Linked DNA regions of Bradyrhizobium sp. AZCC 1610. The protein of the gene in region 2 binds, or shares a complex with, the protein of the main gene of each other region. Links are inferred from orthologs where the notes say so. Each region holds a gene or a part of one and is shown on either strand. Other genes may lie near its edges.

The links.
Region 1: the proteins of ctaD (region 2) and V1279_RS11220 are in contact, whole or in part, in a solved structure (PDB 7CUB), measured with the Escherichia coli proteins. The link is inferred for Bradyrhizobium sp. AZCC 1610 from one-to-one orthologs.

What each region holds. Positions count from the first base shown.
Region 1 is NZ_JAZHRR010000001.1:2,348,645-2,363,412, forward strand. What follows is about bases 3,946-6,898. They hold V1279_RS11220 (heme-copper oxidase subunit III family protein), read right to left. Parts: upstream 5,807-6,898; coding sequence 5,084-5,806; downstream 3,946-5,083. Other genes in these bases: V1279_RS11210 (NAD+ synthase), read left to right, coding at 3,946-4,563; V1279_RS11215 (cytochrome C oxidase subunit IV family protein), read right to left, coding at 4,670-5,074; V1279_RS11225 (cytochrome c oxidase subunit 3), read right to left, coding at 5,818-6,522; V1279_RS11230 (cbb3-type cytochrome c oxidase subunit I), read right to left, coding at 6,519-6,898. Outside these bases: V1279_RS11200 (class II 3-deoxy-7-phosphoheptulonate synthase), read left to right, coding at 1,023-2,411; V1279_RS11205 (diacylglycerol kinase), read left to right, coding at 2,413-2,766; more of V1279_RS11210, read left to right, coding at 2,812-3,945; more of V1279_RS11230, read right to left, coding at 6,899-8,297; V1279_RS11235 (cytochrome c oxidase subunit II), read right to left, coding at 8,380-9,213; V1279_RS11240 (DUF2189 domain-containing protein), read left to right, coding at 9,757-10,671; V1279_RS11245 (DUF2865 domain-containing protein), read right to left, coding at 10,758-11,918; V1279_RS11250 (hypothetical protein), read right to left, coding at 12,087-12,395; cysS (cysteine--tRNA ligase), read left to right, coding at 12,700-14,115; V1279_RS11260 (GNAT family N-acetyltransferase), read left to right, coding at 14,233-14,745; cimA (citramalate synthase), read left to right, coding at 14,742-14,768. UniProt on the Escherichia coli protein: Cytochrome bo(3) ubiquinol terminal oxidase is the component of the aerobic respiratory chain of E.coli that predominates when cells are grown at high aeration.
Region 2 is NZ_JAZHRR010000001.1:6,509,462-6,524,161, forward strand. What follows is about bases 11,059-13,943. They hold ctaD (cytochrome c oxidase subunit I), read right to left. Parts: upstream 13,364-13,943; coding sequence 11,753-13,363; downstream 11,059-11,752. Other genes in these bases: V1279_RS31995 (universal stress protein), read right to left, coding at 11,059-11,437; V1279_RS32005 (hypothetical protein), read right to left, coding at 13,708-13,911. Outside these bases: V1279_RS31935 (response regulator transcription factor), read left to right, coding at 1-23; V1279_RS31940 (BA14K family protein), read left to right, coding at 344-724; V1279_RS31945 (hypothetical protein), read left to right, coding at 1,416-1,862; V1279_RS31950 (PRC-barrel domain containing protein), read left to right, coding at 2,442-2,651; V1279_RS31955 (hypothetical protein), read left to right, coding at 2,774-3,121; V1279_RS31960 (BA14K family protein), read left to right, coding at 5,055-5,330; V1279_RS31965 (DUF2231 domain-containing protein), read right to left, coding at 6,267-6,785; V1279_RS31970 (hypothetical protein), read left to right, coding at 7,066-7,287; V1279_RS31975 (hypothetical protein), read left to right, coding at 7,295-7,711; V1279_RS31980 (LabA-like NYN domain-containing protein), read right to left, coding at 7,758-8,324; V1279_RS31985 (response regulator), read right to left, coding at 8,415-8,744; V1279_RS31990 (helix-turn-helix domain-containing protein), read left to right, coding at 9,121-10,095; more of V1279_RS31995, read right to left, coding at 10,607-11,058; V1279_RS32015 (universal stress protein), read right to left, coding at 14,424-14,700. UniProt on the Escherichia coli protein: Cytochrome bo(3) ubiquinol oxidase is the terminal enzyme in the aerobic respiratory chain of E.coli that predominates when cells are grown at high aeration.

The DNA.
Region 1 (14,768 bases), 4.2 Mb from region 2 along the record:
TCGGGCTTGAAGAATCCCATGTGCCCGATCCTGCTCGCGCCGGTATCCGCCGGCGTCACCGTAACGATCTCTGGCTTGATCGAGGTAAATCCCGAGCACAGCAATTCGACCGCGGGCCGCGTCGCCCAGGGATCGTCGGACATGCAGAGCGCGCAACGCGCCCTGGTATTTCGGAAAATTCCGCACGGCGTCGAGCCTGGCGTCGTCGAACAGATAGCGCGGACTCATCACCCAGCCGACCCATTGCAGGAACGCATCCTTCGGCAGGTCCATGCCGAGGCCGGCCTTGCCCGGCATGTAGCCGAGCGCGCGGGTGAGCGGGAGGCCGACAAAATTCAGCATCGCGTAGACGCGGTAGCGCTCCGGCGCCGTCATCAGTTTCCAGTAGCCGGCCTGGGCTGCAATGAACAGCGCGCGCGAAATCTCCGAATTGTTCGGCAACAGACCGAGCGCCTGGCCGCCGAACGAATGTCCGACATAGGCGAAGGGGAGCGCCTTGTAGCGCTCGCCGCATCCAGGCGACTGTCGCCGTAATATCTTGTGCGGCCCAGTCCGACATCGAGGCCTTGAAGCCGACCAGCGATTTCGGCTGGTTGTAGCCGGTCAGCGCCCCGCTGCCTGGAGTCGCCGGTGCCGCGGTAGTCGTAGGTGAGAACCGCGCAGCCGCGCCTGGCGAGATAGCCGGCAAAGCTCCGGTAGAGCTTGCGAGGCACTGCGGTCGCCGAATTGATCAGGACCGCATGGCGCTTGGCCCCGCGGGGCAGAAACAGCGTCGCGGCAAGGGGATATCCATCCGTCGCGGGCACCGTGATATCGTCGCTAAATACGTCGTCCAGCCCCGGCTCGGCCACTGCTTCTTCTCCTCAGGTTGCGAGCGGCTATTAACAGAAGCGAAATCGGCTTTTGCCGCAAGGGCTTGTCAGGACTACCGGAAATCTAACTGGCGGTCGGCCGAAGGCCTGTGTATAACCCGGCCTTCACAATCGCTTGTAAGTAGCGGTTTTTGCTCAGGAGTTAACGTCATGTCCGAGCGGTGGACGCCCGATAGCTGGCGCACCAGGCCGGTGCTGCAGGTCCCCGATTATCCCGATGCCAAGGCATTGGCCGATGTCGAGGCGCAGCTCGCCACGTTTCCGCCGCTGGTGTTTGCCGGCGAGGCCCGCAACCTGAAAAAGGCGCTGGCGCGCGTCGCCGCGGGCGAAGCCTTCCTGCTGCAGGGCGGCGATTGCGCCGAGAGCTTTGCCGAGCATGGCGCCAACAACATCCGCGACTTTTTCCGCGTGCTGCTGCAGATGGCGGTTGTGCTGACCTATGCCGGCGCGCTGCCGGTGGTGAAGGTCGGCCGCATCGCCGGGCAGTTCGCCAAGCCGCGTTCGTCGAACACGGAAAAGATCAACGGTGTCGAGCTGCCGAGCTACCGCGGCGACATCGTCAACGACATCGCCTTCACAGCGGAGTCGCGGATCCCCGATCCGCAGCGCCAGCTGATGGCGTACCGGCAGTCGGCGGCAACGCTCAACTTGCTCCGCGCGTTCGCGACCGGCGGTTTTGCCAATCTCGGCAGCGTGCACCAGTGGATGCTCGGCTTCCTCAAGGATTCCCCGCAGTCGCGCCGCTACAAGGAACTGGCGGACCGCATTTCGGACGCGCTGAATTTCATGCGCGCCTGTGGGCTGGATCTCGAAAGCCATCCCGAACTGCGCGCCACCGATTTCTACACCAGCCACGAGGCGCTGCTGCTGGGTTACGAGCAGGCCTTCACCCGGATCGATTCCACCACCGGCGACTGGTACGCGACCTCCGGCCACATGATCTGGATCGGCGACCGCACCCGCCAGCTCGACCACGGCCATGTCGAGTATTTCCGCGGCATCAAGAACCCGATCGGCCTGAAATGCGGTCCCTCGCTGAAGCCGGATGAGCTATTGAAGCTGATCGACATCCTCAACCCGGACAACGAGCCCGGACGCCTGACGCTGATCAACCGCTTCGGCTCCGACAAGGTCGGCGACCACCTCGCGCCGCTGATTCGGGCCGTGCAGCGGGAAGGGCGCGTCGTGGTCTGGTCCTGCGATCCCATGCACGGCAACACCATCACCTCGAACTCGGGCTACAAGACCCGTCCGTTCGACCGGGTGCTGTCGGAGGTGAAGTCGTTCTTCGCCATCCATGCGGCGGAGGGGACGCATGCCGGCGGCGTGCATCTGGAAATGACCGGGCAAGACGTCACCGAATGCATCGGCGGCGCGCGTGCTATCACCGACGAGGACCTCAACGACCGCTATCACACGGTCTGCGATCCCCGCCTCAATGCCGAACAATCGATCGACATGGCCTTCCTGATCGCCGAACTGCTCAAGCAGGAACGCGCGGGCAAGGAAAAGCCGATGCCGGCTGCAGCGGGACTCTGACTTGCTGCGACTCTGGCGGGCTACCATCAACACGCGTAACGGGCTCGCCTTTGCGATCCGCTCGGAGCAGGCCGTTCGCGAGGAAATTTTCGCGCTGGCGCTTTCAGTGCCGCTGGCCTGGCTGGTCGGCGCTACGGTCATGCGCCGCGTGGAACTTGTCGCGGCCGTCGCTTTTGTTCTGGTGGTCGAGTTGCTCAATACCGCGATCGAGAAACTCGCCGACCGGCTCACCACCGACCACGATCCGCAGATCGGGCGGGTCAAGGACATGGGTTCGGCGGCGGTCGGCGTCGCGCTGCTGATGGCCGGGGTGTTCTGGCTGTTTGCCCTCGCCGAACGCATAGGCGCGATCTAAAGCGAGCAATTGCAGTTTGCTCTTGTGCGAGGCACCATTGCTCCCATGACCGAACCCACCTTTACGATCACGCTGGCGCAATTGAACCCGACGGTCGGCGACGTCACGGGCAACGCCGCCAAGGCGCGGGTGGCGCGCGAGAGGGCGAAAGCCGATGGCGCCGACCTCGTCGTGCTGCCGGAATTGTTCATTTGCGGCTATCCACCGGAAGACCTGGTGCTGAAGCCCGCGTTCCAGGCGGCCTGCCGCGGCGCGGTCGAGGAGCTGGCGCGCGAGACGGCGGGCGGGGGCCCGGCGATCCTGATCGGCACGCCCTGGGTCGAAGACGGCAAGCTCTACAATGCCTGCGCGCTGCTCGATCAGGGCCGCATATCAGCCCTTCGCTTCAAGGCGAATCTGCCGAATTACGGTGTGTTCGACGAGAAGCGCCTGTTCGCCCGCGGTCCCGCCGCGGGGCCGGTGACCGTCAACGGCGTCCGGGTCGGCGTTCCCATCTGCGAGGACATCTGGCTCGAAGAATCAGAAGAATACGAAAACATCGTCGAGTGTCTCGCCGAGACCGGCGCGGAAATCCTGGTGGTGCCGAACGGTTCGCCCTACGCGCGCGACAAGAACGATCTCCGGCTGTCGATCGCGGTCGCCCGCGTCACCGAGAGCGGCTTGCCGCTGGTCTATCTCAACCAGATCGGCGGACAGGACGAACTGGTGTTCGACGGCGCTTCCTTCGCGCTCAACGCCGATCTTTCGGTCGCGGCGCAGCTGCCCGCCTTCGAGGAAAACATCACCACGCTGCGCTGGACCAAAAGCGCCGACGGCTGGCGCTGCTCCGGGCCCGTCGTGCCGCTGGTCGAGGGCGACAAGGCCGATTACGCGGCCTGCGTGCTGGGCCTGCGCGATTACGTCCGAAAGAACGGGTTTCCGGGCGTGCTGCTCGGCGTCTCCGGCGGCATCGACTCCGCGCTGTGTGCGGCGATCGCGGTCGATGCGCTCGGCGCCGACCAGGTTCGCGGCGTGATGCTGCCGTTTCGATTTACCGCGCAAGTATCGCTCGACGATGCCGCCAAGCTCGCGAAAGCGCTCGGCTTTCCCTACGAGGTGCTGCCGATCGCAGACGCCGTGAATGGATTCGAAAAGATCCTGTCAAAACCCTTCGCCGGGCTGCCGCGCGATATCACCGAAGAGAATTTGCAGGCGCGCACCCGCGGCACGCTGTTGATGGCGATCTCGAACAAGACCGGCGCGATGGTGGTCACGACCGGTAACAAGTCGGAAATGTCGGTCGGCTACGCCACCATCTATGGCGACATGAACGGCGGCTTCAATCCGATCAAGGACATCTACAAAACCGAAGTGTTCCGCCTGTCGAGCCTGCGCAACGAATGGAAGCCGGACGGCGCGCTCGGGCCATCCGGCGAGGTGATTCCGGTCAACATCATCACCCGGCCGCCGACCGCAGAGTTGCGCGAGGACCAGACCGACCAGGATTCGCTGCCGCCCTATGAAATGCTCGACGGCATCCTGGAGCGGCTGGTCGAGCGCGAGGAGCCGCTCGCCACGATCATCGCGGCCGGCTTCCCGGCCGACGTGGTGACACGGATCGATCGGCTGCTCAATGTCGCCGAATACAAGCGGCGGCAGGCGGCGCCGGGCGTCAAGGTGACGGAAAAGAACTTTGGCCGCGACCGCCGCTATCCCATCACCAACCGCTTCCGCGACAATGGCAAGGCGCTGCCCGCGCCCGACGAGAAGCTGGTTGCGCGCGTCGGCCGCGCGTCGGCGGACGTATTTGACGGATAAACTCTAAGGCGCACGTTTAAGTCATCGCGCCCTGGTCTAACCTAGCGAAAACGCGTCAAAAAAGAAACTAGAGCCCCGTTTCGATTCCATCGAAACGGAAAGAGCTCTAGGTCGGCGACGCAGCAAAGAACAGGACCCGTATGAGGTGCGTGTACTCGGATTCGAACACCATGATGGCCACGAACACCAGCACCAGCACAGGAGGCAGCAGGATGGCATAGGCGAGCGCCAGCCGCTCCCAGGCCATGTGCATGAAGACGGCGACGATCAAGCCGGCCTTCAACACCATGAACAGCAGGATCAGCGACCATCTGAGATAGCCGTGTAAGCCGAAGTAGTCGACGAGATAAGAGAAGGTGCTGAGGACGAACAGCCATCCCCAGACCACGAGATAGAGCTTGATCGGATGCTGCTGCCCCTCTGCGTGCACGGCTCCTGATACGTGTGCTTCATGCACAGGCATGTGTAACGAAGGTTGTTGTCGTTCTAGATGTACCGCTGCGTCTACCATGCGCTGACCTCACCACAGATAAAAGAAGGCAAAGATGAAAACCCACACAAGATCGACGAAGTGCCAGTACAGGCCCATTATTTCGACGATCTCGTAATTCCCCTTCCTGCTCGTGAAGAAGCCGCGGCGCCCGTGATCGAAATCTCCGCGCCAAACCTTTCGTGCGATAGCGACCAGGAAAATCACGCCGAATGTAACGTGGGTGCCGTGAAAGCCCGTGATCATGAAAAAGCTGGAGCCGAACTGCGCCGCTCCCCACGGGTTTTCCCAGGGCCGTACGCCCTCCTGGATCAGCTTGGTCCATTCGAAGGCCTGCATTCCGACGAAGGTTGCGCCAAGTGCCGCTGTGACCAGCATCAATACCGCGGTCTTGGTGCGATCACGGCGGTAACCGAAATTGACGGCCATCGCCATGGTCCCGCTGCTGCTGATCAGGACGAAGGTCATGATGGCGATCAGGATGAGGGGGATATGATGCCCGCCAATTGTGAGAGCGAATACCTCACTCGGATTCGGCCACGGCACGGTCGTGGACATTCGCGCAGTCATGTAGGACAGCAGGAAACAGCTGAAGATAAAGGTGTCGCTCAGGAGGAAGATCCACATCATGGCCTTCCCCCAGGAGACGTTCTTGAAAGCGCGCTGATCCGAGGACCAGTCGGCGGCGATGCCCTTCCAGCCGGCGGTCTGCGCAGGCGATTTTTCAGAGTTTGTCAGCGCCGTCTCTGCCATCTGGTCTCTCCCTAGCTGAGCAGCCGGCGACAGATGTCGACGAAATCGTCTGTCCAGCCCGTCAACAGACCAAGCAAAACCAGCCAGACCAACAGCAGGAAATGCCAGTAGATCGTGCAGAGTTCCACGCTCAGGCGCACCTGGGGCATCTCAGCGCCACGCCACACCTTGGCAGTCGTTCTGCCCAGGGCCACCAAACCGCCGATCAGATGCAGCCCGTGCGCCGCGGTGATCATGTAGAAGAAGGAATTGGCTGGATTGGACGCGACGAAATAGCCCGCCGCCCTCAGCTGTTGCCACGCCAGCAATTGCCCAATCAGGAATGTTACGGCAGACGCTCCCCCTGCGCACAGGCCGACGATTACACCGTCCATGTTGTTTCGGCGCGCGGCCACGTATGCCCATTGCAGCGCGACGCTGCTCACGACCAGGACGCCGGTGTTGAACCATAGCAGCCCCGGCACGGGCAGCGCCCGCCAGTCCACCATGTTCATGCGCATGGAATAAGCGCTCATGAAAAGTGCGAACAACGAACTGGCGACCGCGAGAAACACTCCCAGTCCGATCTTCGCTGCCGGAAAGGTCATTGCTCCCGTGCCCGGGAAGCGATCGATCGGACCTTCTTCCAACCAGGGTTTGGCTGTCAGCCGTTGCTGCGAGAGCCACCATCCGACGATGACCGCTATCACCGCCATAAACAGGATGATGGCGCTCATGGCGCAGCTTCCTGAACGGCCTGTGTCGGTCGCGGCGGCTGGTTCTGCGGAATGAAGTCCTGGGCAGCGCCCGGCACGCTGTAGTCATATGCCCAGCGGTAGACCACCGGGAGCTCCTTGCCCCAGTTGCCGTGCCCGGGCGGGGTCTCCGGCGTCTGCCACTCCAGTGTTGTCGCCCGCCATGGATTTCCACCCGAGGGCCTGCCCTTGAAATAGCTCCAGACAAGATTGAACAGGAACACCATCTGGGCGAAGCCGACCATCAATGCCACCACGGTGATGAAGGCATTGAGCGTCTGGGCCGATGGCGGGATGAATGCCACTTCGCCGATCTCGTGATAGCGGCGCGGAACTCCGAGCAGCCCAAGGTAATGCATGGGAAAGAAGATCAGGTAGGCACCGAGGAACGTCACCCAGAAGTGGAACTTGCCCATCCAGTCATCCAGCATCCGTCCCGTGACCTTGGGGTACCAATGATAGATCGCGCCCAGCACAACCATGATCGGCGCTACGCCCATCACCATATGGAAATGCGCGACGACGAACATGGTATCCGAAAGCGGGACGTCGACGACGACGTTGCCGAGGAAGAGGCCGGTGAGCCCGCCGTTCACGAACGTGATGATGAAGCCGAGGGCGAACAGCATCGGGACGGTGAGATGGATGTCACCGCGCCACAGGGTCAGCACCCAGTTGTAGACCTTGATGGCGGTCGGGATCGCGATGATGAGCGTCGTGGTGGCGAAGAAGAACCCGAAACTCGGGTGCATGCCGCTCACATACATGTGGTGCGCCCATACGATGAAGCTGAGCGCGCCGATCGCCACGATCGCCCACACCATCATGCGATAGCCGAAGATGTTCTTTCGCGCATGGGTGCTGATCAGATCGGAAACGATGCCGAAGGCCGGAAGTGCGACGATATAGACCTCAGGATGGCCGAAGAACCAGAACAGGTGCTGGAACAGGATCGGGCTGCCGCCGCCATACTTCATCTGCTGCCCCATCTCGACGAGGGCCGGCATGAAGAAGCTGGTTCCCAGAACACGGTCGAACAGCATCATGACGGAGGCGACGAACAGCGCCGGGAAGGCCAATAGCGCCATCACGGTAGCCGTGAAGATGCCCCACACCGTCAGGGGCATGCGCATCAACGTCATGCCGCGCGTGCGCGCCTGCAGCACGGTCACCACGTAATTCAGCCCGCCCATGGTGAAGCCGATGATGAACAGGATCAGCGAGGACAGCATGAGAATGATGCCCCAATCCTGCCCGGGGGTGCCGGAGAGAATCGCCTGCGGCGGGTACAACGTCCAGCCGGCGCCGGTGGGCCCGCCGGGCACGAAGAAGGCCGCCGCCAGCACGATGACCGCGAGCAGGTAGACCCAGTAGCTCAGCATGTTCACATAGGGGAAAACCATGTCCCGGGCGCCGACCATCAGCGGGATCAGGTAGTTGCCGAAGCCTCCAAGGAACAACGCCGTGAGCAGGTAGATCACCATGATCATGCCGTGCATGGTGATGAACTGAAGGTACTGGTTCGCATCAATGAAGGAGAATGTGCCGGGAAATCCCAGTTGCAGCCGCATCAGCCACGACAGCACCAAAGCCACCAGCCCGATTGCCGTCGCCGTCAGCGAGTACTGGATGGCGATGACTTTGGCGTCCTGCGAAAAGACATAGTGCGTCCACCAGCTCTTGGGGTGATAGAGCTCAACCTCCGGCACTTCGGCAGGCGGAACGTCTGCGATTCTATCATACGGGACATCGACCATCGACTTACCTCCCGGTCGTTTCTTCCATCAGGGCGCGATGAGAGGGTCTTGCGCGCCCAATCCATCTTCGCAGCAGCATTTCTTATTTGCCGCCGGATTCGTACGTCGCCCTCTTAACGGCGCTTCGGCCTGACAATTCCGCAAACGTCTTCTGCTTCTCCAGCCAGGCCCGATAGTCGCTCTCTTCGTCGACGAAAACCTTGGCGCGCATCTGCGCGTGCGCTGCGCCGCACAACTCGGCGCAGAGAACATCAAACGTTCCGGCTCGGATCGGGGTCATCCAGAAATAGGTGACCATGCCCGGGACCATGTCCATCTTGGCGCGGAACTCGGGCACATAGAAATCGTGCAGGACATCGAGGGAGCGAAGCAAAACCTTGACCGGCTTCCCGACGGGGAGGTGCAAGTCGTCACTTGCGATGACAACGTCGTCCTGCCCGTGCTGATCGTCGGGGTTCAAACCCATAGGGTTGTCGGAGCTGACGTAGCGAACATCGGTTGTGCCCATCCGACCGTCCTTGCCGGGGAGGCGGAAGCTCCAGTTCCATTGCTGGCCCATGACTTCGATCTCGGTAGCGTCGGCCGGAACCGTGACGAACTGATGCCAGACCACCAGGCCGGGCGCCAACATGGCTCCGACCCCGATCGCAGTCCCGATGGTGAGCCACCATTCGAGTTTTTTGTTTTCGGGATTGTAGGCTGCCTGTCTTCCTTCCTTGTGGTGAAAGCGGAAGACGCAATAGGCCATGAACGCGATCACCGCGAAGAAAACCGCCCCGGTGATCCAGAAGGTTATGTTGATGGTGTCGTCAATGTAGCGCCAGTTGGTGGCGATCGGCGTCCACCACCACGGGCTGTAGATGTGAAACAGCACCGAGCCGACTGCGACCAGAAGCAGTATGAACGCGACAACCATCCCTCGCTCCTTCTTGCCATTAAAGGCAACGGAGACGAATTAAAGGGCGGAGCTCACGCCAGTCTCGATGGCCGACTTCACACGCGCCATCGCAGTGCGTCTAGCCTCGCCCACTTTGACCGGTCGCGACATCCAAACGTGGCACCGAGCACACGTTGCGACCGCTTTCATCGGATCTGGGGCGTCAGAAGTGAGGATGGTACGCGTCGGCGCCGGCGTCAATAGATCACTTGAGCGTCGGGACGCTGCGCGGATGCCAGCAAGCTGGCGAGCGTCAGCAGCCAGCACAATCGTTTGATGATGACGCAATGCACCAAATGACCGTGAACGTGCACAGTTCACCGAACCGTGAGCGCTGCCTGGGTCCCATAGCGCTAAGCTTGTTGGGCAGGTCGCGACCAGTTTCGTCCGGCTAAGCTCCTTCTTGGAACCTGGGTTTGCCGTACTCGGCTCGATCGCGTTTCCCGCATATGAGGGCGGACACGCGTGGCTGGAAAGCGCGCCGTTTCGCCGCCGCGGCTTTCAGCACGGGAGGGTGCATTCATGGCCACTACGTATTCCGACAACATCGCAAAGGTTGGACGGCACCTATTCGGCGACGCCGCCACATATCCCGTTCGCAAAATCGAACTATCCGACCTGACTGAGGCGCTGCGCCTGGGCTGGGAAGACTTCAAGGCCATGCCTAGTCACGCGGTTGTGGTGTGCGTGATTTATCCCGTTCTCGGTATTGCCCTGTTCAGGATGGTCCTTGGCTATTCGGTACTGCCGTTGCTGTTTCCGCTGGCCGCCGGCTTTGCCCTGCTTGGACCCTTTGCCGCGATTGGGCTCTACGAGCTCAGCCGCCGCCGCGAGCGCGGCGAGGAAGTTCACGTATCGAAAGCGCTTCACGTGCTGCGCGCTCCGGCTTTCGGCGCCATGATCGAACTCGGCGTGCTTCTGCTCGTTCTGTTCGGAGCCTGGATCGGCGCAGCGAACGCTATCTACGTTTCAATCTTCGGCCACGCACCGGCTGCGAGCATCCCCGATTTCGCAACGCGCGTGCTGACGACGCCGGAAGGATGGTCGCTCATCATCGTCGGTTGCGGCGTTGGTTTTCTGTTCGCGGTCGTGGCGCTGTGCGTCAGTGTCGTGTCGTTTCCGTTGATGCTCGACCGCCATGCGACTGCAATCGACGCCATCCGGACGTCGCTGCGGGCTGTGATGATGAATCCGGTTGCGATGGCCGGGTGGGGGCTGATTGTCGCGGCGCTGCTGGTGATCGGTTCGATACCGCTCTTCGTCGGTCTCGCCGTCGTTCTGCCGGTGCTCGGTCATGCCACCTGGCATCTGTACCGGAAAGTGGTGGAGCCGAATCCCAACCCTCCACAGGAAGAACCCCACCTGCGAAAAGGACACCGCTACGCCGCAGATTTCCCGGCCGTTCTCTTCCCGTGGAGTCGTGAACGCGAGCCGTAGCCGCGAAATGGGAGCCCGGGCATCGCATTGCGAGCCCGAGATCGCGCTGCCGCCCGCGTTGCCCGAAGCGTTCGAGGGTAGCCCGCCTACTGCTTCGGCGGGATGAAGGTTGGGCCCACCGTGCGGACCGGCTTGTCCTTGTCGCTGGCGGTGGCGGTCGTATCGGGCGGCGGCGTTGTCGCAGGCGGCGCGGCGGCGGTGGTGCCCTTCTTGTTGGCGGTGGGCGGTGGCGTCGCGCCCTTCTGCGCGCGCTGCTGCATCCGCCTCGCGCTCTCCTCGGTGACGATGATGTCGCCTTGTTCGACCCCGGCCCTGTCGTCGACCGACTTCAGCGCTTCCGACCAGGTTTGGCCTGCGGCCTTGCAGGCGCAGGAGGCGTTGAACTCGGTGCGGAATTTGAACGCGTTGGGCAGCGACGAGTAAGGCTGGCCGTTGATCGAGACCGCCTGGTTGATGTCCTCGCCAGGATTGCGGTAGGTGAACAGCGTCGCTTCCGTCGCCGGGCAAAGTGCCTTGCAGGTCCTCTCGTCGTCCTGGAATCGCGCCTGGTAGGTGGCGAACGACACCGGGAAATAACCGCCGTCGCAGGTGCGGACGCAGACGGTGCGGAAGGTGCCGGACGGCGGGCCGAGTTCGGCGCTGGGCGGCGGCAGCGTCTGGTTGTTGCCGAACAGACTGTCGATGAAGTTGCCGGGACCGCGCGCGGCAGCGGCATACTGCGGGCCGCAATTGTTCTGCGCGAGCGCCGTCAGCACCGAGCGGCGCTGGTTTTCGCGGTCGGCGCCGCCGATGCCGCCGCTGCGCAGGCGCTCCAGGCTGGTGGTGATCTGGTCGAGATTGGCGCGCATCTGCTGAATCTGGTTGTTGACCGGACCGCACTGGGCGGACCGGCCGTTGAACAGCGAGAAGAAGCCCGAGCTTTCGCAGCCCATGCGCTTGGCCTGCAACGTGACCCGATCGAGTTCGGCCTGTTGCTTGGCCTGGGCTTCCTGATAGCGGCGGATCTGTTCATCCTTGGCGGGGTCGCCGGTACCGGCGCCACGGTCGATGGTCGCCAATTGTCCTTCGAGCCGGATGCAGATCGGATTGGCCTGCGCGCCCTGCTGTGGCGGGGCGTCCTGGTTCATTTGCGCCATGGCATCGTCGTTCGTCTGCGCCAAAGCGGGCGCGCCCGGGGTCGCGATGCCGAGCAGGATGGCGCAGGTCAAAATTCGAAGGGAGAGCGGAGTGTTGCGAATTTCCAGCATATCCGGCCATTGAGAGCTGATCCGCGCGGCTCGAAAGCCTTAATCGCGCGGCCAAGGCGGCGTTCTGCAACCAAGGCCGCATCCAATACCTGCTTCTCGGGGCAGCGTCACGTCGTTTCCGGGGCGCAGATGTGGCAACCAGCCCTTGATTCTCCGGAGTAATTACCTTTAGCGCTGGCAGGTGATGGCGACGTATTCGCCGCAACCGTGGCCAGAGCATCTATCGCCGCCGTCTTTCGGAACTGCGCCGGTGATTTCGTCGGGATCGACGCGGCGGTAGGCGATGGCCTGTGCAAATTCCCGTGACTGGCAATAGGAGCGGGCGGCATGGGCGCCGCACTTGTCGCCCCTGGCGAGACACTGGTCGACGCCGTAACCGTCGGCCTGGTTGGCCACGATGAAGACGCGGCTGTCGGCGGAAGCGGCCGAGGCGGCAAGCAGGAACGCACTGGCAATGAGTGCGGAGGAAAGTTGCATGGAGACACCGGCAGGGGAAAGGGATCGCCCCGCACAGATAGGCCCAAAGGGTTAATAATGATTAACCATGAGCCCGAACGGCGGCAGCGAATGGCGGGGGTTCGGCGGCCTGATCGGCCCCAAATCGGGCACAAGCAAGGCCTTGACGACATCCCCTCGATCCCGCAATGGTGGAACCATGAACGGTCTCCTCGCCATCTGCAGCATTTGCCGCGAGATTATTAGCTAGCGATTCGCTGGCTGAGGCCGTCTTTTCTCAAAAACTGAGATCACTGGACGCCCGGCCGCAACGGATGGGTTTTCCATGGAATTACGCCTCTACGATACGTTGACGAAGGAGAAGCGGCCATTTGTGCCGCTTAATGCCGACAACGTCCGCATGTATGCCTGCGGACCGACGGTCTACGACTTCGCCCATATCGGCAACGGTCGCGCGGCGATCGTGTTCGACGTGCTGTTCCGCGTCTTGCGCCATCGCTATGGCGCCGACCATGTGACGTATGTCCGCAACATCACCGACGTCGACGACAAGATCAACGTCCGCGCCGCGCGCGACTATCCCGGCGTGCCGCTGAACGAGGCGATCCGCAAGGTCACCGAAGAGACCTATCGGCAATATCAGGACGACGTCACCGCGCTCGGCTGCTTGGCCCCGACGGTGCAGCCACGCGCGACCGAGCACATCCCGGAGATGCGGGCGATCATCGAGAAGCTCGTGGCCGGCGGCTTTGCCTATGTCGCCGAGGACCACGTGCTGTTCTCCCCGCAGGCGATGAACGAGGCCAATTCCGTGATGCCGCGCTATGGCGCGCTGTCAAAACGCTCGCTCGACGAAATGATCGCGGGCGCCCGCGTCGATGTCGCCCCCTACAAGCGCGACAACACCGACTTCGTGCTGTGGAAGCCGTCGAAGCCGGGCGAGCCGTCATGGCCGTCGCCATCAGGCATCAAGGTGGAAGGACGTCCGGGTTGGCACATCGAATGCTCGGCGATGGCCTGGAAGCATCTTGGCGAGAAATTCGACATTCATGGCGGCGGCATCGACCTGGTGTTTCCGCATCATGAGAACGAACTCGCGCAGACCTGCTGCGCCTTTCATTCCGACCGCATGGCGAATGTCTGGATGCACAACGGCTTCCTGCAGCTCGAAAGCGAGAAGATGTCGAAGTCGCTCGGCAACTTCTTCACGATCCGCGAGATGCTGGCCGATTGGCCGGGCGAGGTGCTGCGCCTGAGCATGCTCAAGACGCACTACCGCTCGCCGCTCGACTGGACCACGAAGGGTGCGGAAGAGAGCGCGAAGACACTCGACGATTGGTACGCGGTCGCGGCCGACGCAGAGGGCGGTCAGCCGTCGCCGACGATGATCGAGGCGCTCTATGACGATCTCAACACGGCGCAGGCCATGGCTGTGCTGCACGGCCTGCGCAGTGCGGCGGCGTCCGGCGGGGAGCGCGAACGCGGTGAGTTCGCGGCCTCGCTTCGCCTTCTCGGTTTTCTGTCGATGAGTGGTGCCGCATGGAAGGGACGCAAGCAGCAGGCAAGCGGCATCGATCCGCAACAGGTCGATCGGCTGGTTGCGGACCGCACGGCGGCGCGTGCGCGGAAGGATTTCAAGGAGTCCGATCGTATCCGGGACGAGCTTGCCGCGATGGGCGTCGCCATCAAGGATGGCAAGGATGCCGACGGCAAACCCGTGACCACATGGGAGATCGCGTGATGACCCGTCCCGATACGCCTTTCCCGAAACACTGGCGCTATTACATCTTCGTCAAATGGGCGCTGATCGTTGCCGCGGTCGTGCTCGCCTTGCGACTGTTCGGAGTGTTTTGACGCGATGGGACAGGCGTTGCCCAAACCTGGCTTGCGACCGTATCTCGCGGCGGATGTTCCAATGCTGGCGGCGATCTTCGTTGCCGCCATCGAGGGGCTGACCGGTGATGACTATAGCGAAGCGCAGCAGGAGGCCTGGGCTGCGGCTGCCGAGGACGAGGAATCGTTCGGCAAGAAACTTGCCGGGCAGTTGACCCTGATCGCGACCATCCAGAACGCGCCGGTCGGCTTCGCCTCGCTGAAAGGGCCTAATCACATCGACATGCTCTTCGTCCATCCAAGCGTGGCGGGGCAGGGGATTGCCTCGATGCTGGTCGATGCGCTGGAGAAGCTGGCGGGCGCGCGTGGCGCCAAGCATCTGACGGTCGATGCCAGCGATAACGCAGAGCCGTTTTTCAAAAAGCGCGGTTACGTCGCCATGCAGCGCAACACCGTAACCCTCAATGGTGAATGGCTCGCCAACACCACGATGCAGAAGACGCTGGCCGCCAGCGCCGCGCCGGGAGCGCCGACATGAGCCGCGAACGCCTTTATCTCTTC
Region 2 (14,700 bases):
TTGAGCATTCTCCGAAGGGTTGATGTCGGCCGCGGCGACTATCAAAGGACGACCGGCGCGCCCGCCTCTCTTTTGAGAATCGAACCCAGCCGTTGATTAGTTCGGGAATGAGCTTAGCAGCGCGGCCACTCCGAAACCGACGGTCGCGGCATTCTGTTCCTGGCTTCTGGCAATACCGCTGTTGTGGCGGGCTCTATCTTTGATCTCAACCCGCGGCAACAAGCGCGCGTTTGGATCTAACCGTTCGCTTTCACATCTGTACGCATCTGTACCGTCGCTGATTGCAACCAAGCTGCGCGCTTACGAATTGGTCGCATGCAGTGCACGACAACGGAGGTGAAACATGAGATTCAATCGGACTTTGCGAATTGCGGCCATTGCGTCCGTTGCATCCTTTTCGGGCGTCGGCTCCGTCGCGGCAGCTCCGGTGACGGTGCAAAACAGTCCCGAAGGTGCGGGCCACATCGTTGACGTCGGCTGGCGAGGCAGTGGCTGGCACCACGGACGGCACCATTACGGCGGGCGACACGGCTATCCGCACTACTATGGCTGGGGCCCGGCCATCGGCGGCTTTGCAGCAGGTGCAGCGATCGGCGGTGCTATTGCCAACAGTCGTGCCCAGGCTCTGGAAAATGACGCGTACTGTTCGCAGCGGTTCAAATCGTATGACCCGCGGTCGGGAACATATCTGGGCTATGATGGACTGCGTCACCCCTGCCCGTAGCGCTTGTCTAGAAGAGGCCGTTAGGAGGGCGAAGCCGATTTGAGGACTCGCGCGGCGGCGCCACGCGCAGATAGAGGCAAAACTCGCCGTTTTCCTCAGCCAGCGAAGACGTCCAGAAACGGGCGTCGCCATCCTTATTTCAGATTCAAGGAGATTGCCAACATGAAATTCATCCTGGGCTTGATTTGGAAATGGTCGTGCAGCAGGTATCTCGCCGTCATCGATGCTCAAACGCGCAACGTGCGTCACTCAGGAGCTTCGTGCCAGCGCGGACCGCGAAATCACGGATCTGTTAGCGGAGGCGAACTCCGAGTCTGAGCAAATTCGAGGTCAAGGTGACACCGAGCGAAACGCGATCTTCGCTCCAGCTTTCGGCCGGGATCCCGATTTCTCTCTGCTTACAGGTCCGCCTGCCCGGTGCTCATCTGGGTTCGGCAGGCCTGCCATTGTGCGCTACGTAGACGAGCTGAGCCATACGGGCTCCTAGTCCCCCATTCTTTTGCACCAGCAGTACCCTCCAATTCGACGGCTGAGTCGGAATCGACAGTGCGTACACCAGCGTACAATCTATCAGCACGACAGTGGAGCTTTCTTTAGCGATCGCGGTTATTGCGTCGAGGTTTCGTCTCCGTCGATACAAGCAGAGTCAAGACGCTGACGATGGACCGATAAGCAGTGAGGAGATCACAATATGGCTAGCGCCCAGTTACTGGGGCGGCGTTGGCGAGAATATCGTCCTTCAAAAGCGGCTCTATTCTGGAGCTGCGTGGGCTCTGTCGTCGTCGCACTGATCATCGGTTTCACGTGGGGCGGCTGGGTAACCGGCGGGACAGCCAGGGAGATGGCCGACAAGGCCGTCCGGGACGCACGCGCTGAGCTCGCGGCGAATGTTTGCGTTCAGCGTTTCGCCGACGCGTCCGATGCGCGCGCTCAACTCACGGCCCTTAAGAATACCAGCTCTTGGCAGCGTGATGATTTCATTGAGAAGGGGGGATGGGCCAAGCTCCCCGGCTTGGACAAGCCGGTCGCCGCCGCCGCAGAACGTTGCGCTGAGCGACTTGCCGCGATGGACGCGACGGAGCTTTCTCAAGCCAACCAAGACATGCGGTCTGGCGAGAGACGCACCTCCGTTCAGTAGGTCCACCGCACTGCATGCAAGTTCACTCGAGCGAAGGCGATCGGATGAAATTGGCTGCGCGACCTGTCGGCCTGTTCTACCCCGTCTCCGCCTATAACGCCGCGCCGGCGGCGGGGCGACCATCTTCACCTTCGACATGACGCCATATCGAAGGGCTAGCCTTCGGCCTTCCTGGTCTTGGAAGCGTCCCTCATCTTCGGGACGCATTGTCAGCCCGCCTCAGAGCTGCATGTCCTGATGGCGGGCAGTTCGGCAGTACTAAACGTGCACGTACCGTTGGTTTCTCACGTTCCACAACTCTGCCAACGAGCGACGAAGTTGGTACGCAATCGCACCAATCCACTTTGCGACATGAGTTTGACTTACCTTCGACCAAGAGAACTTGAAAAGCTTGCCGCGCGCACTGGACTAAACGTTGATAGGTCCCTATCTCGATGCCGCCGATGTTGATGTCGTGGGCTAAGGATTGCGGGCCGCCTGCGACGTGTTCGCACGACCTCGCAAATGCAAAAAATAGTTGCGGCTCTTGGTGTCCGAGTTCTGATGCTGCCTTGCTCCAAATCTTCAGTCGAGATGGAAATGCCGCTCGTCAAAGAATGCGCTTACACGATCTTGGTACAGTACGAACAAGCTCAGACCGAATTGATAGGAAAGGCAGTTGTGCTCAGCGATGGAAAAGCAGGAACAATCGACGGACTCTTCTTGGACGAATTGCACGGCTTGCGCATTTCGGTCAGCGGCCACGCCGGACAATGGCCTATTTCGACGATTAAGCTTATACAGAATTAGCTCCAGAGTCGGTTTGCCAGCCGCCTAATTCGCGCGCCGCGCCCCCTACTCCTACCTGTATCCCTCGCGATCAAAACAAAGCTGATCTCATCGTCCGCGTAGAGTTAGGACCGAGAACGACGATGCATTTGTTCCGCATCTACTTAGCCTTGCCATCTGTTTGCCTTCGACTGCGTTACGACACTCGTCCATTTTCGTTGGATACATGCAGGCCGCATCAAGGTCGACACGTGGTCAACCTCGTGAGTGAGGAGATGATGCACGCCGCGATACAACAGCTGACGACTGAAACCCGCCAAGCCGATCCGCTGCCTCCACCCGTGTTGGACAAACGACGCGGCTACCTGCAGCAGCTCGACGAGCACGGATTGGCCGACCTACGCAGGCGACACGCCTTCTTCACAGCTATCGTAACGGGCGGCGTGCTCCGGGCGCTGGAGCTACAAAACCCGATTCCAGATCGCGAGTAGCGTGCTTGGGGAAAGAAGAGATGTTTGCAGTGGTGCGAAAACGTACCGTCTATCGAAAGTGCAGGCGAACTTTCTCGCGACGTTCGGCTTTTATCGACCTGCTCTCAGAAATCCATTTGAGCGAGACCGTCTTCATAATCCTATGGGAGAAATGACGATGCGCTTGGCCCTGACAATCCTTTTTACGGCGATGTTCATAGCGATTGCGGTGGCCGGCATACTGCTGGCGCCGGCACCGTCGGACGCTGCACCAGTGGTTGCCGAGACGCTGCCTGTCAGCCGCTAACATCGCGAGCGATAACTTGCAGCCGACGATGGCCGCTCTGCACCGACGACTCCAGCTATTCTGCCTTAGAACACAGCCTCACCGGCCAACAAGGCGACGAGAGCTGCAAAAGCAGCCACCTGGCAATGGTCGCGGCGTCTGATGCTAGGATAGATGCCTAGTCGAAGAGGCTTGCATATTCGAAACGTCAGCGTCTTTCAGCGCAATCGACGCCAAACTGGAACTGCGGCAATCCTTGCCGCCGCTCCCTGACCTCGCCTCGGGACAGGATGCGGATGATTCCCGATAATCTTGGTGATCAGGAACTGTCGCGAACGACGCTGGTCTTGATCTAGATCGTAGAAAACGTAAAGCGAAATCGATCGTCGAGGGCTGCTATTCGTCCCCTCAACCCGCGGAGATTTTACAACGCAGTTCGTCACCCAGAGTGGTTCGGAAAGCTATACCACCGAGCGGGCTTATACGTCTTAAAGAACTTGGTGCCTCTGACTTATGCAACCTAGGTGCGTGACAGCGCTAGGCGTTTGCTAAAGAGCCAACGACGAAGACTATCATCTGCGACTCTCGCGAAAAGAAATGCCCCAACTCCGAGTAAGGAGTTGGGGCCTTGGGCTTTCAGAGGAACTGCCATCCGTGGGGGACAGATGGCAACCCAGACATACCACGAAGGCTCAACTCTGCAGATCACGATTGCGAACCTTGGTACGCTATCAGACATCTGTCGTAGCGCGTAGTCGCGGTGAGAGGGCTGGGTTCTCCTTCTATCTGCGCTGTCCGGCGCGAATTGGATTTCAGGGCAAGATTCAGCCGCGCCTCGGCTTTGGCTTCAAAGCAAGGGTGACAGATCCTCCGTGATCGCAAGCTGGCCTCAGACACAGCATCTGCGCGAAATCAACCTCGTGACCATGCGGCGGCAGGGTGCGCATCGGCTTCCCGTTATTGGACGCTTTATGAAATCCGTTCTACGCCGGGCGGCTGCCAGCTTCCGTTGCCAATCGGCAGTATCGAAGGCGGTTCCGTTTTCGGCCAGTTTTGAGCTGCTCAGTGATCTGGCCGCTCTGAATGGCGGCGAACGCCACTAAGACTATGTCTCTCAACATCCATAAGGCGAACATCAGGATTGCAATCCATCCAACGCGAAGGGTCCGGCCGATCCCACGAAGATGATGTGCTGCCTTTCCTCCACCGTGAGGAGTACTTGAACTGGCAGGTGGGCAGAACGCGACTCTTCATCCCTGGGATAAACGATAAAACATCAAGTAAGGACGCGGACTTTGTTCGCGACCAACCGTTTGTCATGGGAATTTCGAGCTTTCTCTTTGAGACACCCAATTCGGGGGCAAGCCCAGACCAGGCGAGCTTTCCCAGCGCGCTCTCTCTTCTGTACGTATGCGTACCTTCATTGATGCAACCACCCGTAATGCGATGGATTGACTTTGGTCAGTGCAAAGCACAGGGGAAAAGATATGTTCAATCGCAGTTTGCGAGCCGCGGCCGTCATCTTTCCGCGCTGGCGCGTTTGCCGGCTCAGCCTTGGCAGCTCCCTTGATCGCGGGCACGGGCGTCGCCCCTGAGGTGGATACAGCCGTCAAGCTCCAATGGCGCGGCGGACGCTAGCACCATGGCTGACGGCACATGGTTGGCGACATGACTATCATCGCCACTACGGCTTGGGGGCCGGCGGTAGGCGGGCTTGCCGCGGGCGCAATCATTGGGGGCGCTATCGCCAACAGCAAGGCGCAGGCGGCCCAAAATGACGCCTACTGTTTCCAACGCTTCAAATCCTGTGATCCGACCTCAGGGACTTACCTTGACTATGACGGACAGCGTCGTCCTTGTCCTAACTGCCATGGCCTTCGGCAACGCCACGGCACAATTCATGAGTATGCTCAGCCGATCGAAGATGAACTGAACGGCAATTAGCCGCCGTTTCAGCTCTCCATTCCGAGTGGCGACATGTCTGTTAAGGTTATGCCATGCTCCGCAGGAATTCAGCAGCCGATTGGATGGCATAAGGCACCGCCGGTGCCATGGTGGGATTTGGGGCGGCGCTCGCGGCAGGCGGCACCTGGTTGGTCGCGTCGGGCGGGTCGTTCTACTATATGCTGGTCGGTGTCGGGCTTATCGTATCAGGTTATCTGTTGGGCCAACGTCGGGCCGAGGGAGCCTGGATCTACCTGCTGGCCTTCCTGCTCACCCTGGTTTGGACTTGGTGGGAAGTCGGTGCGAACCGCTGGGATCTATTTGCTCGGATCCTCGGACCGGCCTTGCTGTTAATTTGCGTGATTGCGATCACCCCAACACTGCGGACATATCGACATGACTACGAAGCTGCCGCAACTATTGCAGTCGGTCTCCTGCTCTTAATCGGAGCAATCCTCGTACTGGTGGGTCCCTTTGGCAAGCCGAATGCCGAGGCTGGCGCCGCCCTTCCGCCGCCAGGCATGAAAATGGAGGAGCCCTCGCCGCAGCGAGCGGATTGGCCCTCATATGGCGGCGGCTACCGCGCACGCCGTTATTCTCCCCTAGATCGAATCAATTGCGAAAGAGGTATCGAACAAAGTTTGGGTGTTCCCATTGCAGACATCGTGCGCATGCGCCTTGTGGCTATCGGCGAGGCCATCGAGCACGGAGCCTATCGTGGACGCCGCGCCGAAGAAGAATGCACCGGTAGCGGTACACTACAAGGTCGGAATCGATCGCGCGCGCAGGACCGTAAGGCGTGCAGCGTCCGCCGCCACTTGGCGTCATGTCTCCGAGCTGCCCATAAGGCACACGGTCACGCGCGGGCATTGGCGGCGGTTCATCCTGGCCGGGCAGCAGCCCTCCTTTCCGTTTCGCCTAACTTAGGCAAAAACATTACGCGGCGCTGCGACGTCCCGGGCCCCGCGGCCGCGTATCCGTCGTGCCGGCCGCCCTTTGTTCGGGGGCATCGAGGACAGCCACCCGATGGCGGTACACCATCTCCCAGCCCTTCCAGCCGGTGAATAGCAGGATGCCAACCACGACAAAAGACAACACTGCGCCCCATGGCCTGATCGCGGATTCGGCGCCTTGGCTGTAGCGGAGTGCGAAGTTGACCAGCGCGATGACCACCGCAGTCAGGTTGCCGATCATGTGATACCAGGCATCGGACAAGGCGCGGATACGGGGTTCGCTGAAGAAATCCGCAAAGCCTGCCAGAGCGGCGAGAAGCGCCATCACGATCGCGGCGCCGATCAGCCACATGGACGCTCTCGCCCAGAAGCTGTCGCCGGTACCTAGGAATCCCAAGTCGCTGACGAATGCACCGACGAGGAATGCAACCGGGAACGGGATGAGCATTGGATGAAGGGGATGATTTCCGATCTTTGCAGTGCTTTGGGGGTTAGCAGGCATAGCAGCACCTCGCGTGGAAAGGGTATCCAATTGACGCTAGTTGGTGGGTTTGGTTCCTGCAGGAAGGTCTTTAGATTATGCCAACGATGATGACGAGCGGCGCGACTAAGGCGAAAGCACGAAGTTCAGTTCACCCGTAAAGCAAGCCACGATAGGACCAGAAGTCGAATCGGATTGAGCACTATGCCTCCAGACCTTTGGAACTAACGTCAGTTTTCGTTCTTGATAGAGAAAGCTGCTGCGCGGGGGCCTTACACTTTCGTTCAAAGGGAGTGCTTACATGTCAACTCAAATAGTGATGGACCGCTCCGGCGATACTCGGCATACCTTCGATAGCAATGATCACGCTGAGCTGGCGCTGGCAGAGAAGCGTTTCCTGGAGTTGACGGGCGCTGGCTTCACGGCGGCCGCTCGCTCTGGGCTTGGCGAGCCCCGGGTTATCAAAAATTTCGATCCGACCGCGGACGAAACACTGTTCTTTCCGCGGCTGGTTGGCAGCTGATCAATGCATGTCGCAGATGGCGATGACCATTTCGTTGATCATCATTATACTGATGTTGCTGCTTGCTGGGATTCTCGCACAGCATTCCATACAACGTAGTGGTCATGCCCGCGCTCTAAGGCTCCTAAAGCAGTGGCTCTCGCCGGAGCAACTCGCCTGCTATGAGCGATTTGCGTATTTCGACGTCATCGGCAGCCATAGCGGCAGCGTCTTTAGGATCCGCCATGGTACGCAGACGAATATTGAGGAACTGAACAGCGCGGGTGAGGCCGTTTGCCGATGGTGCTTCGGGCCAGTTGGCTATCTAGCGGCCGGTGACGTCATGCTGGCTCAGAAGATTGCCCTCGAAACCAATGAGCCCGGCGCACTAAGCATCGCCAATCGTTTGATGGGCCCTCACACGTGCCTGCGTGGGATGTACTGAAGGGGGCAGCGACTTTTTGCCCGATGCCCTAGCCTGTTGAAAGTAACTACCCGCACCGATCCTTGCGTCGAGAGAGCCGTCGCTTCTGCGGCTCGCGGCCGAGCTTGGATTCCAGTTCCAATAAATCGGTGAAGACATCGGCCTGTCGCCGTAGCTCATCGGCGATCATTGGCGGCTGTCTCGAAATCGTCGAGACCACGGTGACGCGGACGCCGCGGCGCTGCACCGCTTCGACCAGCGAGCGGAAATCACCATGGCCGGAGAACAGCACGATCTCGTCGACATGCTCCGCGAGCTCCATCGCATCGACCGCGAGCTCGACATGCATGTTGCCCTTGATCTTGCGGCGGCCGCTGGCGTCGATAAATTCCTTGGTTGCCTTGGAGACGACGGTGTAGCCATTGTAATCAAGCCACTCGATCAACGGACGAGCCGAGGAAGGCTCCCGATCCTCGATGATCGCCGTATAATAGTTCGCGCGCAGCAGCGTTCCGCGGGTCCGGAATTCCGTCAGCAGGCGTTGGTAGTCGATGTCGAAACCGAGCGCCTTGGCGCTCGCCGAAAGGTTTACTCCATCGATAAGGAGCGCGATCCTATTCTCGCCACCCTTCATACTTTGCTCATTGTCATGATTAGAACAACCAAAGAGTTGTGCGTGCCTTCATCACAGGTTTGACTGAGTAGCCTCGTCAGCGGCAAGCATTCAGCTCCATTGGACGAAAGGGCTCGACAGACGTATCACACTACTGAGCTCGGGATACTGCGTGAGTAAATCGATCGGCGCTATGCCCGGTATCGCGATGATAGGCAAACTTGGGTCGTGCTCCCGCAGCATTCTAATAAGCTCGATGCCGCCCATGCCGTCCTGCAAGAAAATGTCGATGACAACCAACTCAAAATTCGAGTCCTCGAGCTCCTGCAAACCTGCCCCACCGCTTTCGGCCACGACGACCTCGAGCCCTTTAATGCGGAGAACCATAGCAAGGACCGAACGTAAGTGATTCTGATCATCAACAACGAAAACGTGGGACATTTCATGTCCACTACTGATCACGGACGGCTCTCTTCAGCTCCCCAGAAGGGTTGGGCTGCCCCAAAGTATATGGTTCGTTTCTGCCAAGCCTGAGACCTATGTATATCTGACGCGTCATTTACAGACCTCTGGCGTAAGGACGCCAATCCCCGTGCCTTCCATGCATCTGGTTTCGTGAAATTCGCCTGCGACTTTGGGGCATGCGGCAATGTTATGGAGCCGCACAAGCCCGTCAGACCGTCGAACGCGATCTGATGTTGCCCCTGCGATATTTCATTCGTGCCGGCAGATTGATTCTTGCTATCATCTTATTACTGGGCGCAAAGGTTACTCGGCCATATAGGCATATTTCCTCGGCTACGTAGGTACACCCCAGATGGATAAACTCTTTTCGACGATGGATGTACATCCTCGAGACCGGTTTGACTATTGGCATGACGTTGCGTGCAGAAACATTGCGGGACATTCCTCAAAGCCGGCGTCCAAGCAGACTTTTGAAGCACAGATCGAAGGCGGGTCGATCGCAGATATGGGGCTTGTTCTTTTCGAGAATTCCTCCATGACAGTCACACGTACAGCGCTGCACATCGCGCAATCGGAGAGCGATAGCCTTTTCGTTTGTCAGCAGGTCAGAGGCTCAGTCGCGATAGAGCAGAACGGCCGTCAAGTCATACTGCAAGCGGGCGACGTGACGCTCGTTGACCCGCTGTTACCTTATTTTGCAAGATTCTCGGACGTATCCAAGCTACTTGTGCTGAAGGTTCCTAGGGCCGATCTAAGAGCCCGCCTTGGGCAAACACGCGAGATGGTTGCAATTCCAATCTCGGCGTGCGATCCCCGGTTCGGTTCGACCTCATCGTTCGTAGCGATGTTGCCCGGAATTGCCGGCTCCATTCCGTGCGCTGCGGAAGAAATCGCCAGAGATCAAACACTCGATGTCATTGCATGGTCACTTCTGAACGCGGTGGGATTATCAAAACCGCGCGTTTCGTCCGCGCGGTCACTCGCGCTGCTCAACGTGCGCACAGCTATCGAATCAAGATTATGCAATCCAGCGCTGGATCCTCGAACAGTGGCCGAGGCCGCCGGAATTAGCGTTCGGTATGCCAACGCACTCCTCGGCGAGCAGAGCACCTCGATTACGCGCCTGATCCGAACCCGGCGACTTGTGAGATGTCGAATAGCGCTTGAAGACCCTCTGCAAGGACATCGGACGATCAGCGACATCGCGTACGGCTGGGGATTTTCCGATATGACCCATTTCGGTAGAAGCTTCAAGGCTATGTACGGTGTCTCGCCCCAACACTACAGAAGTTTACACAAGAGTCCTCGTTCGGGCGCCCAAAGATGAAGACTATCTTGTTTCTCTCTCGCACGCATATCGGATACTGCCGACAAGTAATCCGTGGCGCGTTCAATACGGCCGAAGGATGGGCACGCGATGGATGTTCGCGCCGCCCTCCTCGAAGGCGAGCCGCAACGCCGGCGGCTCTGAGATGTCGTTCATAAAGCCGAGGCGCAACGGGACATCTCCGGTGAGAAAGCGTCGCCACGATCACAATCGCAGACGGCAGTTGAGGTTGCGTCTCGCATTGCGGCGCCATCGCCGGTTCAAGAGCTGCCCGATCGACCTCCCCCGTCAGGCCCGCATCCGTGTCGCCTTGCTCCGCGGCACGCGTGCTAACCCTTCCAAGTTGGCGATCGGACGCGGGCAGCGCGATGGTCAGAAGAGAGTGGACACAGCACGCCTCCATCCGGGTGATTTCACGTCCTGCTTCCCTCCATTCGCAAATCCAAGAAACTGCGGGCGGACGCGAACTCTAAGTTCAAGATTATCGCTACCAGGGTTGCCGGTGGTCAGTTCAACGTGACATCAGGGTTGGAGCAACCGTCGATTCGAGAATGTCGCGCGTCGCGCCACCTAGAACGAACTCGCGAAGCCGCGAATGCCCATAGCCACCCATAACAATTAGATCTGCCGAGTGCTGCGCCGCATGAGAACGAATCCTGAGTGACACGTCTTGGCCGTGAGCGACAATATTCCTCACTTCGACGATCACATCATGCCGGGCAAGATGATGTGCTATACACAGTCCGGCCGTGCTGTCATTCGCTCTCCCATCAGTCGCAACGGTTACTACTTCAACCTGTTTGGCGCATCTCAGGAATGGCATCGCGTCGGCTATCGCGCGCGCGGCGTTGTGGCTGCCGTCCCAGCAAACAAGAACCCGGTCAAACTTGACTGCGCCTTCCATGAAATAGGGAACGAGCAAGATTGGGCGACCGGATCCCAGCAAGGCTGCCTCGATCATCACCTCCTCCGACCGCTCGTCCTCCGGGTCAGCCTGAGGAAGGATTGTCAAATCGAACCTCCGCGCTGCGCGTGCAAGGAGTTCAGGAAGGCTGACCGCTCCCGCGTTGAGAATCATCGATTCAGCGGAGAGGCCTTCTCGCTGGCACGTTTCCTCGAACCGGGCTTTGGCAGCTTCAGCGGCAGCTTCCACTTCTCGACGATAATCATCCAGAACAATCGTCGGAGCCCAGTCAAACAACGCTCCAGAGCTGGCCACGTCTTGCACAAATGCAATGCCCGTGAGGTGCGCATTGAAAGTTCTGGCGACTGTTGCGGCGTAGTCCACCGCGAAGGACGGCGTATCGCCCGCCGGAAGGGTCACCAGAATGTCCTTGATCACAATCACTCTCCACTTGTCACCGCGTATGCCGCTTCGCTTTAAGATCGTCTCGGCAGCACTTGAGGATCCATCTTGCAAGGACGTTAGACAAACGAATTCTATTGACGCTTGAATACATTTTTGCGGTTGGATGAGAATGGAGTGCCTTGTGTGACACCTTTCGGTCTGCGCACGGGCTCGGATCCCTTTAACGATGGCTTCAACCGCTACCGTGCGTGCGACGCAAAGCGGAGCATCGTTGACGCGGAATCGGAGGCGTCTGCCGGCTCCTTTGCCACGTCGGCGCGGCTGATTTGTAGAGCTCGTAGAATTGATCTATTCAATTCGGGGTAAGATCTCAAATTGATGAAACGGTGGCGGCGAAGATAACGTCCACTCCAGCGTGGTTGCGCCAGGTCCCCACGGATTGTCCGCAGCCCTCTCCTTCCGTACGAAGGCATAAACCATGCCCACGAAGAACGCGATCAGACCGGCTGCGGAGACATAGGACCCCATCGAGGCAATCTGGTTCAAGCCTACAAATGCGTCGGGATAATCTGCAACTCGTCGCGGCATTCCCGACAATCCGAGGAAATGCATCGGAAAAAACGCAAGGTTGACGCCGACAAAGGTCAGCCAGAAGTGCAGTTTGCCGAGGGCTTCCGAGTACATGTATCCAGTCATTTTCGGGAACCAATAATACCAACCTGCGAAGATCGCGAATACGGCGCCAAGCGACAGTACATAATGGAAATGCGCAACTACGTAGTAAGTGTCCTGCAACGTCCGGTCGATGCCCGGATTGGCGAGCACAACACCGGTGACACCGCCGACCGTAAACACGAAGATGAATCCGATCGCCCACAGCATCGGCGTTCGAAATGTTATGGAGCCGCCCCACATGGTTGCTATCCAGGAAAAGATCTTTATGCCAGTTGGAACTGCGATCACCATGCTGGCCAACGCGAAATACGCCTGGGCGGTGCTTGACATCCCGACCGTGTACATATGATGGGCCCAGACGAGAAATCCGATAAATCCGATCGCAACCAGTGCATAGACCATTCCGAGATAGCCGAAGATCGGCTTGCGGCTGAATGTGGAAACGACGTGGCTGACGATGCCGAAGCCCGGCAGAATCATGATGTAAACCTCGGGATGACCGAAGAACCAGAAAAGATGTTGATACAATACCGGATCTCCGCCGCCCTCCGCCGCGAAAAACGTCGTTCCAAAATTGCGGTCGGTGAGAAGCATGGTAATGGCGCCGGCGAGCACAGGCAGCGACAGCAACAACAGGAAGGCCGTCACGAGGACCGACCAGGCGAATAACGGCATTTTATGCAGGCTCATACCCGGCGCCCGCATATTGAATATGGTGGTGATGAAATTGATCGAGCCGAGGATCGAAGACGCACCCGCGATATGCATCGACAGGATTACGAAATCGACGGCCGGTCCCGGATGGCCCGAGGTCGACAACGGCGCGTACAGCGTCCAACCGGTACCGGCGCCGCTCGAGCCGGGCTCGCCTTCGACGAACATCGAGATAATGAGCAGTGCAAATGATGCAGGCAGTAGCCAAAACGATATGTTGTTCATGCGCGGAAACGCCATGTCCGGCGCGCCGATCATCAGCGGCACCATCCAATTGCCAAATCCACCCATCATCGCCGGCATGAGCGTGAAAAAGATCATGATCAGGCCGTGGCCGGTTACAAATACATTGTAGGTATTCGTGTTCGTGAAAATCTGGAGGCCCGGCTGCTGCAATTCCATCCGAATTACAACTGAAATGATTCCACCGATCAGACCTGCGCAGATAGCAAACACGAAGTACATCGTGCCAATGTCTTTGTGGTTGGTTGAGTAAAGATAGCGGCGCCAGCCGCTCGGATATGCGTGACCTCTCTCGGGCGCGTCGCTAACTCTCGACATAGTCGGCATCACTAGCTCCGATCAAGCAGCTCACCCGCGAGTGATACAAGCGCCGAATGCTCCCGTGGCCTTCGACATCCGCCACATCTGCTATTGTGTCTCATCGGAGGATGCAGGCGACAATCGAATTTTATTATTGTTTGAGTGCATGTTTCTTGATCAATCAACCGCCAGCGCCGTGATTGCCGTTTACTCGCCCTCTCCATCGCTGAGCACGCTTTCCTCGTTCGAAATCGTAACGGACTCTCCCAATCGACACCGCTGCCTTGGATGTCCGGAGGCCCGAATGATGGAGCTGGACCCAACAATTCAGCACGGACGATCCTTGGTGTAGCCGTTCGCCTATCTTCTGCCTACGACGGCCAAGAAGGCTTCGAATATCTAGGGGTCACCACCGGATACATCTCGTGGATCTTCCGGAACTCGCGTGCGACCTCTCCATAGCCGGCTGCATCAAGGAAGTCGCAAAGAACCGTCTCGGCGTTCGCGTGCACGTTGGAGCCTTCACCGTTCCGTTGCAGCGATCTAAGTTCATCAATCGCGTCTTCCTTGGTCATGGCATGCTCGACTTTAAGCGGAACTAGCAACTCAACCTGCCTTCCTTCCGACTTGATACGAAACTGTGTCCTCGCGGCCGGTTATCACATAGGACAGACGCTACTCTCGACGGTTTTTCCGTCATTAGCTGACGTCTCAACGAGTCCGAGATAGGCACGCCGGACTTCAGGATCGTCTATGAGTTTCTTGGTGGACCCGCTACGAACGATATGACCGGTTTCCATGACGTAACCTCGATCGGCAATCGACAGAGCCAGATTGACGTCCTGTTCAACCAATAAAATCGTCACGCCCTCGCAACGGATCGTTGCCAGCGCATCCATCACTGTTCCACGACGACGGGCGCCAGTCCCAAACTCATCTCGTCGATCATCAGCAGGATTGGAGCCGCCATCAATCCGCGAGCCATCGCGCACATCCGCTGTTCGTACATTCTATCTAGGTCGCGGATTATCGCGAGTTTGTCATCACGTATGAAGGCGCCCATCAGCAGAGGTTTTCAACATGAAGTTTATCCTTTACCCCGCGCCTTCCGTTGCTGAATCGGCGTGACGTTACTCGCCCCTTGCTCGGACTTTACGGCTACGAGCACGCTGCATGGCGGTTGATGCAAGATTGATTCGCCGACCGACCCGTTCAACCAACGCGCAAGCGTCCCTTGATCCCGATGACCAACGACGATCAGATCCGCGCTTATGTCTGTTGCGGACAGAATTATCTGTTCCGCTGGCTTGCCATACTTGAGTTCGCTGGTTGCAGTGCATCCAGCGCGTCGCAACCGCTTCACG